4 regions of the Streptomyces sp. NPDC007872 genome follow, and region 1 is predicted to be linked to each of the others. Evidence: riboswitches for the same ligand, from Rfam matches in the RefSeq annotation. Region 1 holds a riboswitch; each other region holds the start of a gene.
The links. A riboswitch is a leader RNA that binds a small molecule or an ion and turns the genes downstream of it on or off. The one in region 1 is predicted to bind cobalamin.
Positions count from the first base shown of each region.

Region 1 (3,644 bases):
CGGGGCCCGCGAGGGCGCGGGCGGCGTGCGGCAGGACGAGCCCGACGAAGCCGACGGCCCCGGCGGCGGAGACCAGGGCGGCCGTCAGGAGCGCGGTGACGCACAGGAGGACGAGCCGGGTCCGGACGACGGCGACGCCGAGCGAGGCGGCGGCCTCCTCCCCGAAGGCGAACGCGTCCAGGGTCCGCGCGTGGCCGACGCAGATCACCAGGGCCGCCGCGAGGACCCCCAGGCACACCCACACGTCGGTCCAGCCGGCCCCGGCGAGCGAGCCGAGCAGCCAGAAGAGGACGCCCCGGGTGGTCTCCGCGTCGGCGGCCGTCATCACGACGAAGGAGGTGAGGGCGGAGAAGAGCTGCATGGCGGCGACCCCGGAGAGGACCACGCGGTCCGTCGAGCCGCCGAGGGTGTGGCTGAGCAGCAGCACGAGCGCGAAGGAGCAGACCGCCCCGAGGAAGGCGCCGCCGGTGACGGAGAGGGCTCCCCCGCCGATCCCGAGGACGACGACCGCGACCGCGCCGGTCGAGGCACCGGAGGAGACCCCGAGGACGAAGGGGTCGGCCAGCGGGTTGCGCAGCAGCGACTGCATCACCGCGCCGCACAGGGCGAGGCCGGCGCCGCAGACGGCGGCGAGGAGCGTGCGGGGAAGCCGCAGGTCCCACACGATCCCGTCCCGGATCGGGGAGAGCGCCGGGGCACCCCCGCCGAGGTGGGCGGCGACCGTCGACCACACGTCGGCCACGCCGATGCGGGCCGGGCCGATGGTGATGGCCGCGGCCACCGAGGCGGCCAGGAGCGCGAGCCCGGCCGCCGTCCCCAGCAGGGCCGTCGCTCCCTTCCGTACCGGGGCGGTCGCCGGAGGGACGGGGGTCACTTGGCGAGACCGTGGGAGCGGAGGGCGGCCGCCACCTTCTCGACGGCCTCGACCGTGCGGATCGTGGGGTTGAGCGCCTGGCCGCTGAGGAGGACGTACCGCTTGTTCTTCACGGCCGTCATGCTGCGGGTGACGGGGTCGGACTCCAGGAACTCGATCTTCTTGGCGGCGCTCTCGGCCGACTGCGAGCGGCGGGTGAGGTCGCCGATGACGAGGACGTCGGGGTCGCGGTCGGCGACGGTCTCCCAGTTGATCTGGGGCCACTCCTCCTTGGTGTCGTCGAAGACGTTCTTCGCGCCCAGTTCGCGGGAGACGATGCCGGGGGCGCCGCAGCAGCCCGCCATGTAGGGCGCCTCGGAGTTGGCGAACCAGTAGAGGACCGTGGCGTTCTCGAAGCCGCCGCCCGAAGTCGCCTTCGCCACGCGGCCCTTGAGCTCCCCGACGAGCTTCTCGCCGCGCTCCCGGACCCCGAAGATCCGGGCCAGGTCGCGGATCTCGCCGTAGACCGTCTCCATGGTGAGCGGCCGGACGCGGACGCCGTCGCCGTCGCCGCTGTTGTCCTTGCCGACGCAGTCGGTGGGCGAGAGGTAGGTGGGGACGCCGAGCTGCTCGAACCGTTCGCGGGGCGCCACCCCGCCCTTGCCTAGGGTGTACGTGAAGGAGGCGGCGGCGAAGTCGGGTTCGGTGTCGAGGACCTTCTCGAAGGAGGGGTAGCGGTCGGCGAGGCGCGGGACCCCGGCGTTCTCCTCCTCCAGGCCCTTGAGCACGGGGTCCGTCCAGGTGCCGGTGCCCACCATGCGGTCGGCGAGGCCGAGGGAGAGCATGATCTCCGCCGCGCCCTGGTCGAGGGCGACGGCCCGCTCCGGCGCGCGCTCGACGCGGACGGGCCGTCCGCAGTTGTCGTCGAGGGTGACGGGGTATCCGGTCTTCGCCTCCCCGGCGCCGTCCGCGGGCCGGCCGGGGGCGGGGGTCGTGCCCGTGCCGCAGCCGGTCGCGGTCAGGAGCAGGGCGCCGGTGAGGAACAGCACGGCGGAGCGGACGGGGTGTGCGAGCGGCACGGGACTTCCTTCTGCGGCCACGGCTCATACGCGGAGCCTGTCGTACGGTGCTCCCCGGGCGGGCGTGCCGCCGGGGCCGCCAGCAGGTCTTCGGACTCGGGGTCAGCCGGACGGGGCGCCTTCCCGGGCCGTCGTCGCCGCCCAGTGGCCGATGCTCCGCCCGTCGCCCTCACCGCTGCGCGTCAGTTCCGGTCTCGCACCGGATTCCCTGACCCGTGCACGCACCCGTTCGGGTGCGTACAAAGGTGCGACTGGCCCCGGCACAGTACCACCGGCCCGGGGGCGTGCCCCGGGGCGCGGGGGGCGTCAGACGCGCAGCTCCTTGGCCTCGAAGCGGCCGTCCCCGAGGACCAGGACGAAGGAGACCTGCTGCCCCTCCGAGACGGTCCGGCTCTCGTCCTCGATGTCCTCCGCGCTGAACCAGACCTGGTCCTCGGAGCCGACGGGGACGACGAACCCGTATCCCCCGAGACGGTTGAAGGACTGCACGAAACCCTTGCTCCTGCTTTCCACGGCGGCCTCCTCCTCGGCGTCGGCGACGCGGGCGGGAGTCGTCCCGGCCGGGTGCGGCCGGGTCCGCGTCTCAGGGGAGGTGTACCCCGTCCGCCCGCCCTTCGCCCGTCGGCCGGCGGCCGTGCGCGAGCACCCCGGAGGATCTCGTAGAATCTTCAACAGAGGTCCGGTGCCGAAGATCCCCCGTGTTCGGCACCGGGCCTCGTCGCACGTCCGGGCCGGGACGGGGTACGGCGTCCGATCCGGAACGGGGTACGGCCTCCGGGCCCGGGCGGGGTGCGCCTCAGGCGCCGCCCGGGTACGCGATCCTCGCCGTGATCCTGGCGATGCGCGTCGCCGTCTCCGCCGGGGAGGCCACCGGCTGGACGATGTGGCTGACGGTGAGCCGCACGACCGTCTCGACGGCGAGGCCGCGCGACTCCTCGTCCACGTCGGGCCAGGCCTCGACCGCGTACGCGTGGAGCATCGCCATCGCCGTGCCGAAGACCGGCTCCGTGCGGGTGGTGAGGTAGGCGAGGAGGTCGTCCTCGCCGCCCCGGGCCGCGACCAGGACGCTCTTGATGAGGGGGTTGTCCACGGTCTGCTGGAGCGTGTAGCCGACGCCGGCCGTCGCGGCCTCCTCCAACGCGCCCCGGTGGGCGTCGAGTTCGCGCTCGATGCCGATCAGGAAGCCCTCCAGCTCGCGCTGGACCAGGGCGTTGCCGATGGCCTCCTTCGAGCCGAACTCGTTGTAGAGGGTCTGGCGGCTGATGCCCGCGGCCCGCGCGACGGAGGTCATGCGCAGCCCGCTCCAGCCCTCGGCGGCGACGAGGCGGTAGGCGGCGTCGAGCACCTGCTCGCGCAGCAGGGAGCGGACGCTCTCGCGGAAACGTGTCATCGTGGCCCACCTTATCCACCGGGAACCGCCCGGAGGAGGGGCGTGCGAGGGGGTCTCGGGCGCGGACGGCTTCTGTTCGGGAGGGACGGGAGGTTCCGTTCAGGAGGGGCCGAGGAAGCTCCGGTACCACTCCGCGTGACGGGCGAACCCCTCGGTGAAGGCCGGACCCGGGTCGCGGCCAAGGTCCCGCCAGGTGCGGTCGTCGGCGAACCAGTGGTCGGTGGCGAGCATGTCGAGGTGGTGGAGGGCGAAGGGGTGGGCCGCGAGGAGGGCGCGCGCCTCGGCGATGTCCACCGCCGGGCCCCGGCGCGGTCCGGCCCGG
Region 1 is NZ_JBIAEA010000007.1:442,220-445,863, forward strand. It holds gene ACFYNX_RS25945 (FecCD family ABC transporter permease) at 1-874, opposite strand, end outside; gene ACFYNX_RS25950 (ABC transporter substrate-binding protein) at 871-1,932, opposite strand; cobalamin riboswitch at 2,017-2,142, opposite strand; gene ACFYNX_RS25955 (cold shock domain-containing protein) at 2,239-2,445, opposite strand; gene ACFYNX_RS25960 (TetR family transcriptional regulator) at 2,729-3,322, opposite strand; gene ACFYNX_RS25965 (NAD-dependent epimerase/dehydratase family protein) at 3,422-3,644, opposite strand, start outside.

Region 2 (3,644 bases), on a different contig from region 1:
CGCCCGGCTCCAGCACGGCCCTCCCCGGTTCGTACAGGGCGTCCGGTACGACTCCCAGCAGCAGTCCGGAGGCCCGGACCTCGTCGATCCGCCCGTCCGCGCGGCGGATCAGCGGACGCGGGTGCCCGGCCGAGGCCGCCTCGACGGCGTACCCGTCGCCGTCCGGCACGAGGACGCCGACGAACGCGGTGACGAACCGCGCGCTCTGCCGCTGCGCGGTCAGCACGCTGTTGAGGCGGCGCAGCGCCTCACCGGGCGGCACCTTGTCCTCCAGCAGGACGCGCAGGGTGTGCCGGGCCAGGCCGGTCAGCGCCGCGGCCTCGGCGCCCCGGCCGCACACGTCCCCGACGAAGAGGGCCAGCGCGCCGTCCCGGCGCACCACGGCGTCGTAGAAGTCGCCGCCCACCTCCAGGGAGTCGTCGGCCACCTCGTAGGCCGCGGTCAGCTCGGCTCCGGGCCAGTCGGGCAGCGCGTCCGGCAGCAGGTGCCGCTGGAGCTGCTCGGTGTTGCGGCGGCGCTGTTCGTAGGCGGTGGTGGTGTCGATGGCCAGTGCCGCCCGGCCGGCCAGGTCGTCCAGCACCCGCAGGTCGACGATCTCGCGCTCGGGGCGGTGGTAGACGAACGTCAGCGTGCCCAGCAGCTTCCCCCGGGCCCGCAGCGGGCTGATGCTCACGGCCCGCACGTTCCGGCCCGGTCCTTCGCCGTGCGGCCCGAACGGGGACGCCTTCAGGGACTCGCCCGCGATCAGGGTGCCGTGCGGCCGGTCCGCCGCGGCTCGCAGGGCCTCGTCCAGCCACGGGTCGTCCGCGGCCACGCCGCGCAGCCAGGGCTGCACGGCCGCCGCCACGTGCACGGTGGCGACCGGCGACAGCCCGCCGTCCGGCCGGCGCAGGTGCACCACGCAGGCCTCCGCGACCGCCGGTACGGCGAGCCGGGCGATGCGCTCCAGCGTCTCCGGCGCGTCGAGGGTGGCGTCCATCTGGAGGGACGCCTCGGCCAAGAACGCCTCTTCGACCCGACGGCGTTCCGCGGCCCTGTGCTCCAGCACCCTCCGGTTGCCGGCCACCAGGACCTCGCTCACCTGGAGCAGCCGCGTCGGCAGGGAGGGACCGGCATCCTGTCGGCGGCTCAGCCCCAGCGAGAAGGACGCCCAGTCGCCGCCCCCGAGCGAGAAGCGGGCCTCCAGGGCCCACCGCGCCCCCGCCTCGGCCAGCAGCGCCGCCTCGGGAGCGAACTCCTCGTCGGCCGCGGTGAGGTCGTGCTCGTACAGCCGCACCGGCGCGCGGCCCCCGGCGCCCTCTCCGTCCTCGGCGGGCGGCCGGGAGGACACGGTCCGCACACTGCCGGGGCGAGGGGTCGTGGTGGCCGCCGTCGCGGCGCCGTCGGCCGTCAGCCGCCGGACGTACCGCAGGTCGCGGCCGTCCCACCTGCTTCCTGCGACGGCGACCACGGCCCGCTCCGCCAGCATCAGGGCGTAGATGTGCCGGGCCATGTCCGTGATGTCCTCGGCGTCCTGCGCGGCTTGCCACATGCGGTGCAGACCGGCGGACCAGCTCTCGGGGTCCACGCCGGTCGCACCCTCGACTCGCCCCACGGTCTCCTCGTTCGCGTTCGCCGTACTGGTCGGGGCTCACGCCCGCCGTCCGGGACCGGATCTCGGGGACTCCGGACGGGCGGCACGTCCCAGCGTACGTCGTCGCCGCGCCCCGGGCGGAAGCCGGGCGGCCGCGCGACTCCGCGGTGGTCCCGGCGCCGCCGCCCGGCCGGGGGAGGGCCGGTTCCGCCCGTCCCGTCAGGACGGGCCGGGCAGCGGTGCGTCCAGGGCGGGCACCGGACGCGGGGTGCCGTCGGCGTCCACGGCGACGAAGGTCAGGAAGGCGGTGGCGACCTCGGTGGCGGGGCCGGTGCTGTTCCAGCGCTCGGAGGTCACGCGGACTCCGACCGTCATCGACGTCCGCCCGGCGCGCTCGAGCCCCGCCTCGACGCTGAGCAGGTCCCCGGCCCGTACGGGGGCGAGGAAGGTCATCCGGTCGACGGAGACGGTGACGGCCGGGCCGTCGGCGTGCCGCCCGGCGGCCGCCGCCGCGGCGTCGTCGATGAGCTTCATCATCACGCCGCCGTGGATGGTGCCGTAGAGGTTGGTGTCGTGCTCGCTCATGATGTGGGCGAGAACCACCCGGGAGTCGTCCGGCGTCTTGGCGGGACGGGGGGCGGGGGCAGGGCTGATGACGGTGGGATCGGCCACGTCAACTCTCCTTCGCGAGTCGCGGCAGGGCTGTTCCGCGCGCACGGGGTGGGGCGCGCGGGCAGCGGGCAGGTCTTCGGACTCGCGGGCACGTCGCGCTGTACGCGACTCCTACTGGCCGTCGCTTCCCAGACCCTTCCCGGGCCCAGTGCGTATGACGGCGGTCGTTCCCACTCACCGCTGCGGGGCAGTCCCGGATTCCCACCGGGTTCCCTCTTACGACGCGTCCCGCCTGGCGGACGGGGCGAACCAGCTACGCGACCAGCCTACGCGGCACTCCACGGAGCGCGGACACTCGTGTGCGAGAGGCCGCCTCCGGAGCATCCCGGCCTTCCGCCGCGGGCCTCGTCCGCCGCCGGGAGGCACGCGCCGTGGGGAGCGGGGCCGGGGCCGTCACCCGGGCGGTGTGTGCTCAGCCGTTGAACCGGTCGGGGTCCGGGCCGGTGCGCTCGTCGCGGTTCAGCGCGGAGATCTCGCCCATGTCGCCCTCCGTGAGCTCGAAGTCGAAGAGGTCGAAGTTCTCCGCCATGCGCTCCGGGGACGACGACTTGGGGAAGACGACGTCCCCGCGCTGCAGGTGCCAGCGCAGGGTCACCTGTGCCGTCGACTTGCCGAGCCGGTCCGCGATGCCCTGGATCACCGGGTCGCCGAGCACCTTGCCCTGGGCGATCGGCGACCACGCCTCCGTGGCGATCCCGTGCTCGGAGCCGAAGGCCCGTACGACGTCCTGGGTGAGGTACGGGTGCGCTTCGACCTGGTTGACGGCCGGCACCACCACGCTGTCCTCGAGGAGCCGGCGCAGGTGCGACGGCTGGAAGTTCGACACCCCGATCGCCCTGGCCCGCCCGGAGCGGTAGATCTCCTCCATCGCCTTCCAGGTCTCCACGAAGTCGCCCCGGCCGGGCAGGGGCCAGTGGACGAGGAAGAGGTCCAGACGGTCCAGGCCCAGCTCCTCCATCGTTCCGTCGAAGGCCTTGAGCGCGTCGTCGTACGCGTGGGCGTCGTTGTTCAGCTTGCTGGTCACGAAGACGTCGCCGCGGTCGAGGCCCGAGTCCCGGACCGCCTGGCCGACCTGCTTCTCGTTGCCGTACATCTGCGCCGTGTCGATGTGGCGGTACCCGGCCTCCAGGGCCGCCAGGGTCTTCTCGCGCGTCTCCTCCGGCGGGATCTGGAAGGTGCCGAAGCCCAACTGGGGGATCCGTACGCCGTTGTTGAGGGTGAGCTCCGGTACTGCGGACACCGTGTGTCTCCTTGTTCGTCGGGGTTCGTAGGGGGTTCGTCGGGGTTCGTCGGGGTTCGTCGGGCGTTCGTCGAGTGCTCTTCGGTGTGCGACGAGGGGCGCCGTACGGCACCGGCCGGTCTTCCTCCGGCATCGGTGCCGACTCGGTTCAGCCGGCGA
Region 2 is NZ_JBIAEA010000003.1:835,796-839,439, reverse strand. It holds gene ACFYNX_RS14255 (PP2C family protein-serine/threonine phosphatase) at 1-1,594, opposite strand, end outside; gene ACFYNX_RS14250 (acyl-CoA thioesterase) at 1,793-2,245, opposite strand; cobalamin riboswitch at 2,295-2,514, opposite strand; gene ACFYNX_RS14245 (aldo/keto reductase) at 2,658-3,485, opposite strand; gene ACFYNX_RS14240 (NAD-dependent succinate-semialdehyde dehydrogenase) at 3,634-3,644, opposite strand, start outside.
Region 2: another riboswitch for cobalamin. It lies ahead of ACFYNX_RS14250 (acyl-CoA thioesterase); the one in region 1 lies ahead of ACFYNX_RS25950 (ABC transporter substrate-binding protein).

Region 3 (3,644 bases), on a different contig from region 1:
CATGTCGGCCGGCTGGTCGGCGGTGAACGGCTCCACGATCGTCACCAAGGTCCTCATCCCGGCCGTCGCCGCGCCGATCGTCGCCGGCCTCGCCGCGACGGCCGCCACCAGGCTGACGTACAAGATCAAGGCGAACCCCGAGGCGAAGGCCACGGCCAAGGGCTACCGGGCCGGCCAGATCGCCTCCGCCGGTCTCGTCTCCCTCGCCCACGGCACCAACGACGCCCAGAAGACGATGGGCATCATCACCCTGGCCCTGGTCACCCAGGGCGTCGTCGCCCCCGGCTCGAACCCGCCCCTGTGGGTCGTCGTCTCCGCCGGCGTCGCCATCGCGCTCGGCACCTACCTCGGCGGCTGGCGCATCATCCGCACCATGGGCAAGGGCCTCACCGACCTCCAGCCGCAGCAGGGCTTCGCCGCCCAGACCAGCGCCGCGACGGTCATCCTGGCCTCCTCGCACCTCGGCTTCTCCCTCTCCACCACCCAGTCCTGCTCGGGTGCCGTGATGGGCGCCGGCCTCGGCCGCAAGGGCGGTGTCGTCCGCTGGTCGACCGCGACCCGGATGTTCGTCGCCTGGGGCCTGACCCTGCCCGCCGCGGGCCTGGTCGGCGCCGGCGCCGAGTTCCTCACCAAGCAGGGCGCCTGGGGCATCGCCGCCGTCGCGGTCCTGCTCGTGGCCGGTTCGGCCGTCATCTGGTCGCTCTCCCGCCGCAAGCCGGTCGACCACCACAACGTCACGGCCGACGACGTGGAGGCCGAGGAGCCCGCGGGCGTGGTGACCACCGCCATCGCGGCCGTCACCCCGCCGCCGGCCGGCTCCGTCGCCGCCGTCACCGACGAGGACCTCAAGGCGACCATCCCCGCCCCGGCCCCCACCGACCCGACCGCTCCCCCGGCCCCGGCCGCGAAGGTCTAAGGAAAGCACCGCATGAAGATCGACTGGGCAGCCCTCGGCTCCGTCTTCGGAGTCAGCCTCGTGGCGACCGTCGCCCTGGTGGGCCTCTTCTCCCTCGGCATCGGCGGCCTCACCAAGCAGGAGGAGGCCACCGCGCGCGGCGGCTCCGCCGCCCTGGCCCGCACCGGCGCCTACGCCTGCTTCGGCCTGTGCCTCGCGGCCGTGGCGTACGGCATCTACCTGATCGTCGCCTGACGGTTCCCGCTCCACCGGCCGGGGGGGGGGGGGGGGGGGGGGGGGGGGGGCCCGCCCCCCGGGGGGGGGGGCGGGGGGCGCCCCCCCCCCCCCGGGGGGGGGCCCCCCCCCGGGGGGGGGCGCCCCCCCCCGGCCGCTTTCCTGTGGTGCTCCGCACAGTGCGCCGCCGCAGGTCAAGGCTGGGTTGACGCCCGTTCTCGGGGCGTGGTGGACTGCCGAGGCCATTACGGCGGCAGCAGAGGAAGTCCGGTGCGAATCCGGCGCGGTCCCGCCACTGTGACCGGATCCGAGGGTCCGGGAGTCAGGAACTCTCGCCGCCGGTCACGTCGATCCAGGGCGCGGACCCTGAGTGAGGACACAGCACCATGCCCGGCCGCCCCAGAGCCACCGGTGTCTTCGCGTACGGCGCGGCCGCGGGCCTCGCCGTCGACCTGCTCCTCGGCGATCCCCGCCGGGGCCATCCCGTCGCCGCGTTCGGCCGGACCGCCGCCGCCGTCGAGGAGCGCCTCCACCACGACCACCGCGGCTGGGGCGCCCTGCACACCGCCGTCTGCGCCGGCTCCACCGTCGCCCTCGGCGCCCTCGCCGCCCGGGCCGTGCGGAACCGTCCGGCCGCCGCCGTCGCGCTGACCGCCGCCTCCGTGTGGGCCGTCGTCGGCGGGACGACCCTGGGCCGGGAGGCCCGCGCGATCGGCGGGGCGCTGGCCGCCGGGGACCTGGAGGTGGCCCGGGAGCGGCTCCCCCACCTGTGCGGGCGCGACCCGCAGTCACTGGACGGTCCCGCGATGGCCCGCGCGGTCGTCGAGTCGGTCGCCGAGAACACCTCGGACGCCGTGGTCGGCGCCCTGTTCTGGGGCGCGGTCGCGGGCGTGCCGGGGCTCGTCGGCTTCCGGGCCGTCAACACCCTGGACGCGATGGTCGGCCACAAGTCGCCCCGCCACCGCCGCTTCGGCTGGGCCTCGGCCCGCCTCGACGACCTGGCCGGCTGGCCGGGCGCGCGCCTGACGGCCGCGCTCGCGACCGTCGCCGGCGGGAACCCGCGCGGGGCCGTCCGGGCCTGGCGGGCGGACGCGTCGAAGCACCCGAGCCCCAACGCGGGCCCGGTCGAGGCCTCCTTCGCGGGCGCGTTGGGCGTACGGCTCGGGGGCACCCTCTCGTACGGCGGGCGCGTCGAGCACCGGCCGGTCCTGAACGGGGAGGGGCGGGACGTCGAGGTGGCGGACGTCGAACGGGCGGTGGCGCTCTCGCGCCGGGTGACCGCGCTGACCCTGGCCGCCTGTGTGGGCGGCCGTCTGATCGCCGACGCCGTGAGGCACGGGAAGCACGGAAAGCGGGGGAACGCATGAGGGGCGGGGGGCTGCTGGTCGCCGGGACCACGTCCGACGCGGGCAAGAGCGTCGTGACGGCCGGGATCTGCCGCTGGCTGGTCCGCAAGGGCCTGAAGGTGGCGCCGTTCAAGGGGCAGAACATGTCCCTCAACTCCTTCGTCACGCGCGAGGGCGCCGAGATAGGCCGGGCCCAGGCCATGCAGGCGCAGGCCGCCCGGGTCGAGCCGACCGCGCTGATGAACCCGGTGCTGCTCAAGCCGGGCGGCGACCGCTCCAGCCAGGTCGTCCTGATGGGCAGGCCGGTCGGTGAGCTGAGTGCCCGTGGCTACCACGGAGGTAGGCAGAAGGAGCTGTTCGAGCCGGTCATGGCGTGCCTGGAGGAGCTGCGGAGCACGTACGACGCGGTGATCTGCGAGGGCGCCGGCAGCCCGGCCGAGATCAACCTGCGGCGCACCGACATCGTGAACATGGGCGTGGCGCGGGCCGCGCGACTGCCCGTGGTGGTGGTCGGGGACATCGACCGGGGCGGGGTCTTCGCCCAGTTCTTCGGCACGACGGCGCTGCTGTCCCCCGAGGACCAGTCGCTCGTCGCCGGATACCTCGTGAACAAGTTCCGGGGCGACGTGAGCCTCCTCGAACCCGGGCTCGACATGCTGTACGGCCTGACCGGGCGCCGGACCTTCGGCGTCCTGCCGTACGCGCACGGGCTCGGCATCGACGAGGAGGACGGCCTGCGGGTGTCCCTGCGGGGCACGGTCCGGGAGTCGGTCGTGGCGCCGCCGGTCGGCGCGGACGTGCTGCGGGTCGCCGTGTGCGCCGTCCCCCTGATGTCCAACTTCACGGACGTGGACGCGCTGGCGGCCGAACCGGGCGTGGTCGTCCGGTTCGTGGACCGGCCCGAGGAGCTGGTCGACGCGGACCTGGTGGTCGTACCGGGGACGCGCGGCACGGTGAAGGCGCTCGCCTGGCTGCGGGAGCGCGGCCTCGCGGACGCCCTGGCCCGGCGCGCGGCCGAGGGCCGCCCGGTGCTCGGCATCTGCGGCGGCTTCCAGGCCCTGGGCGAGCGGATCGAGGACGAGGTCGAGTCCAGGGCCGGTGTGGTCGACGGGCTCGGACTGCTTCCCGTACGGGTGCGGTTCGGGGTCGAGAAGACCCTGGCCCGGCCG
Region 3 is NZ_JBIAEA010000002.1:1,140,321-1,143,964, reverse strand. It holds gene ACFYNX_RS10250 (inorganic phosphate transporter) at 1-916, shown strand, start outside; gene ACFYNX_RS10245 (hypothetical protein) at 929-1,150, shown strand; cobalamin riboswitch at 1,350-1,481, shown strand; gene ACFYNX_RS10240 (cobalamin biosynthesis protein) at 1,516-2,496, shown strand; gene ACFYNX_RS10235 (cobyric acid synthase) at 2,493-3,644, shown strand, end outside.
Region 3: another riboswitch for cobalamin. It lies ahead of ACFYNX_RS10240 (cobalamin biosynthesis protein); the one in region 1 lies ahead of ACFYNX_RS25950 (ABC transporter substrate-binding protein).

Region 4 (3,644 bases), on a different contig from region 1:
GGGTGCAGCACGCCGCGGGCGGCGCGGGTCTTCTCCCAGGCCGGGAGCGGGCCGTTGCGCTCGGCGAGGTCGGCGGAGGCCTCGTACGCGGCCAGCATGATCCGCTCGGCGATGCGGGTGGAGAGCGCCCGCGCCTCGGGGGAGTCGAAGGGCAGCTTGAGCTGGAAGAAGACGTCCTGGAGGCCCATGGCGCCCAGGCCGACCGGACGCCAGCGGGAGTTGGAGCGGCCCGCCTGCTCGGTCGGGTAGAAGTTGATGTCGACGACCCGGTCGAGGAAGGTGACGGCCGTGCGGACGGTCTCGTCCAGGCGCTCCCAGTCGATGTCCGAACCGACCACGAACGCGCCGAGGTTGACCGAGCCCAGGTTGCAGACCGCGGTCTCGCCGTCGTCGGTGACCTCCAGGATCTCCGTGCAGAGGTTGGAGGAGTGGACGGTGTGGCCGGGCTCGGCGGTCTGGTTGGCCGTCCGGTTCGAGGCGTCCTTGAAGGTCATCCAGCCGTTGCCGGTCTGGGCCAGGGTCCGCATCATCCGGCCGTACAGGTCGCGGGCCGGCATCGTCTTGCGGGCCAGGCCGGCCGCCTCGGCCCTGCGGTAGGCGGCGTCGAACTCCTCGCCCCACAGGTCGACCAGCTCGGGCACGTCCGAGGGGGAGAACAGCGACCACTCGGCGTCGGCGTTCACGCGGCGCATGAACTCGTCCGGGATCCAGTGCGCCAGGTTCAGGTTGTGCGTGCGGCGCTGGTCCTCGCCGGTGTTGTCGCGGAGCTCCAGGAACTCCTCGATGTCCGCGTGCCAGGTCTCCAGGTAGACGGCGGCGGCGCCCTTGCGGCGGCCGCCCTGGTTCACGGCGGCGACGGAGGCGTCGAGGGTCTTCAGGAACGGCACGATGCCGTTGGAGTGCCCGTTGGTGCCGCGGATCAGCGAACCGCGGGCGCGGATGCGGGAGTACGAGAGGCCGATGCCGCCCGCGTGCTTGGAGAGGCGCGCGACCTGGTGGTAGCGGTCGTAGATGGAGTCCAGCTCGTCCTGGGGGGAGTCCAGGAGGTAGCAGGAGGACATCTGCGGGTGGCGGGTGCCGGAGTTGAAGAGCGTGGGGGAGGACGGCAGGTAGTCCAGGCGGCTCATCAGGCCGTACAGCGCGGCCACCTCGTCGAGCGCGCGGACGCTGTCGTCCTCGGCCAGGCCGCAGGCGACGCGGAGCATGAAGTGCTGCGGGGTCTCGATCACCTTGCGGGTGATCGGGTGGCGCAGCAGGTAGCGCGAGTAGAGGGTGCGCAGGCCGAAGTAGCCGAAGCGGTCGTCGCCGGCGCGGTCGATCGTGGTGTCGAGGCGGTCGGCGTGGAGCGCGACGAACTCGGCGGTGCGGTCGGCGATCAGGCCCTCGCGGTGGCCGACGGCCACCGAGGAGGAGAAGTTCACCGAGCCCTGGGAGGCGGCCTCGTCCGCGATGGTGATGGTGAGGAGCCGGGCGGCGAGCCGGGAGTACGCCGGGTCCTCGGCGATCAGACCGGCGGCCGCCTCGGTGGCCAGCTCGCGCAGCTCCGCCTCGTCCGCGGCGGCGCTGCGGCCGCGGAGCGCGGCGGCGGCGACCCTGCCGGGGTCGGTGTCGGGGAGATCGGCGGTGAGGTCGGTCAGGGTCCGCAGCAGTACGGTCCCGGGGCCGTCGCTCTCGACCGCGGAAGCCTCGGCCGAAGCCGGATCGGCGGGCGCGATGGTCACGTGGGGGCTCTCCCTCGCTCGGCTCGGGGCCTCGGCGGGGGAGGGCGGACGGGCGGGCGTCCAGGCATGACGCGCCGCGTCCACCGGCCCACTCCGCGAGGCCCGGACGTCTGTGGCACCCGGAACGGAAGGACCGGGCGCGCTGTCGGCAGGTGTTCGGACTCACCCCGGACGAAACCGCACGAAGTACACCGTTGCGGGACAGTTCCGGATTCGCGCCGGATTCCCCTGCGTCGACAGCGAGGACGAGCATACATGTGGGGGGCGCCACTCGTGGCACCCCCCACATGTTGTGTCGCCCCCTGGACGGGACTTGGGCTCAGAAGTCCAGGGAGTAGGTGCGCAGAGAGTGATCGGGGATGGGCTCCCAGTCCCGGTGCGGAGTGCGGACGAAGCCCATCCGCTCGTAGATCCGGTGCGCCGCGGCCATCTCGGCGCCCGTCGAGAGCACGATCCGGGCGCACCCCGGCAGGGCCCGCGCCCGGTCGACACAGGTCCGTACGAGCGCCTCCCCGATGCCCCGGCCGCGGGCCTCCCGCGCGACCGCGAGCATCCGGAACTCGGCCTCGCCGGGCACGGCGATGTCGGCCCACGGGGTGCCGCCCCGGGCGAAGGTCACGCCGCCGACGATCCGGCCCGCCGCGTCCCGGGTGTCCTCCGCGACGAGGACCTCGCTCTCGCGGGCCCGGCGCGCCGTGTCCCGCAGCAGCTCCAGATAGGAGTCCTCCGCCCCGTGCGCCAGCAGTCCGTCGTCCAGGTAGGTGCGTCCGGTCAGCTCGCCGAGCACCTCGTACTCCTCGGGCCGTACGGCCCTGATCGTGAAGTCCATGGGGGAAGTGTGCCTGCCGGTGACGCGACGGGGCCCGGGGCCTCCTGGTGGAGGTCCCGGGCCCTTTCCTGCGGGTGGCGTCAGTGCGTCGGCGCGGTGACCTTCTCCATCTCGACCTGCACGCCGGGGTCGCCGGCGTCGGCCGTGTAGTCCGACGGGGAGGTCTCGTCGACGCCCTCGGGGGCCTTGAGGGCCTTGAGGACGAAGGTGAGGACCACGGTGACCAGGACGTTGAGGACGAAGGCGGTGAGGCCGATGTAGCCGATCTCGCCGATGCCGGGGATCTCGGCGGAGGAGCCGCCGAAGTGCTTCTGGGTCGGGCTGGCGACGCCGTAGGCGGCGACCGTGCCGTAGACCATGCCGACGGCCCAGCCCGCGAGCAGCGCCCAGCGGTGGAACCAGCGGGTGAACAGGCCGCCGACCAGGGCCGGGAAGGTCTGGAGGATCCAGATGCCGCCGAGGAGCTGGAAGTTGATCGCGACCGTCTTGTCCATGGTGAGGACGAAGGCGAGCGCGCCGACCTTGACCAGGAGCGAGACGATCTTGGAGACCTTGGTCTCCTGCGCCGGGGTGGCGTCCTTCTTGATGAAGTCCTTGTAGATGTTCCTCGTGAAGAGGTTGGCCGCGGCGATGGACATGATCGCGGCCGGGACGAGCGCGCCGATGCCGATCGCGGCGAACGCGACGCCCGCGAACCAGTCGGGGAACATGGTCTCGAAGAGCTGCGGGATGGCGAGCTGGCCGTTCTTCACCTGAATCCCGGCGGCGATCGCCATGAAGCCCAGCAGCGCGAGCAGGCCCAGCATCAGGGAGTACAGCGGCAGGATCGTGGTGTTGCGGCGGATGACCTCGCGGCTCCGGGACGACAGCGTCGCCGTGATGGAGTGCGGGTACATGAAGAGCGCGAGCGCGGAGCCGAGCGCGAGCGTCGCGTACGTCCACTGGCCGGCCTCGCCGGGGACGAGCGCGCCGCGCGGCTTGCCGGTCGCCGGGTTGGTCTGCGCGTACGCCTCGCCCGCCTTGGCGAAGATCTCGTCGAAGCCGCCCAGCTTGATCGGGATGTAGATGATCGCCACCGCGATGACGATGTAGAT
Region 4 is NZ_JBIAEA010000001.1:755,799-759,442, forward strand. It holds gene ACFYNX_RS03035 (ribonucleoside-diphosphate reductase subunit alpha) at 1-1,721, opposite strand, end outside; cobalamin riboswitch at 1,851-1,991, opposite strand; gene ACFYNX_RS03040 (GNAT family N-acetyltransferase) at 2,041-2,550, opposite strand; gene mctP (monocarboxylate uptake permease MctP) at 2,631-3,644, opposite strand, start outside.
Region 4: another riboswitch for cobalamin. It lies ahead of ACFYNX_RS03035 (ribonucleoside-diphosphate reductase subunit alpha); the one in region 1 lies ahead of ACFYNX_RS25950 (ABC transporter substrate-binding protein).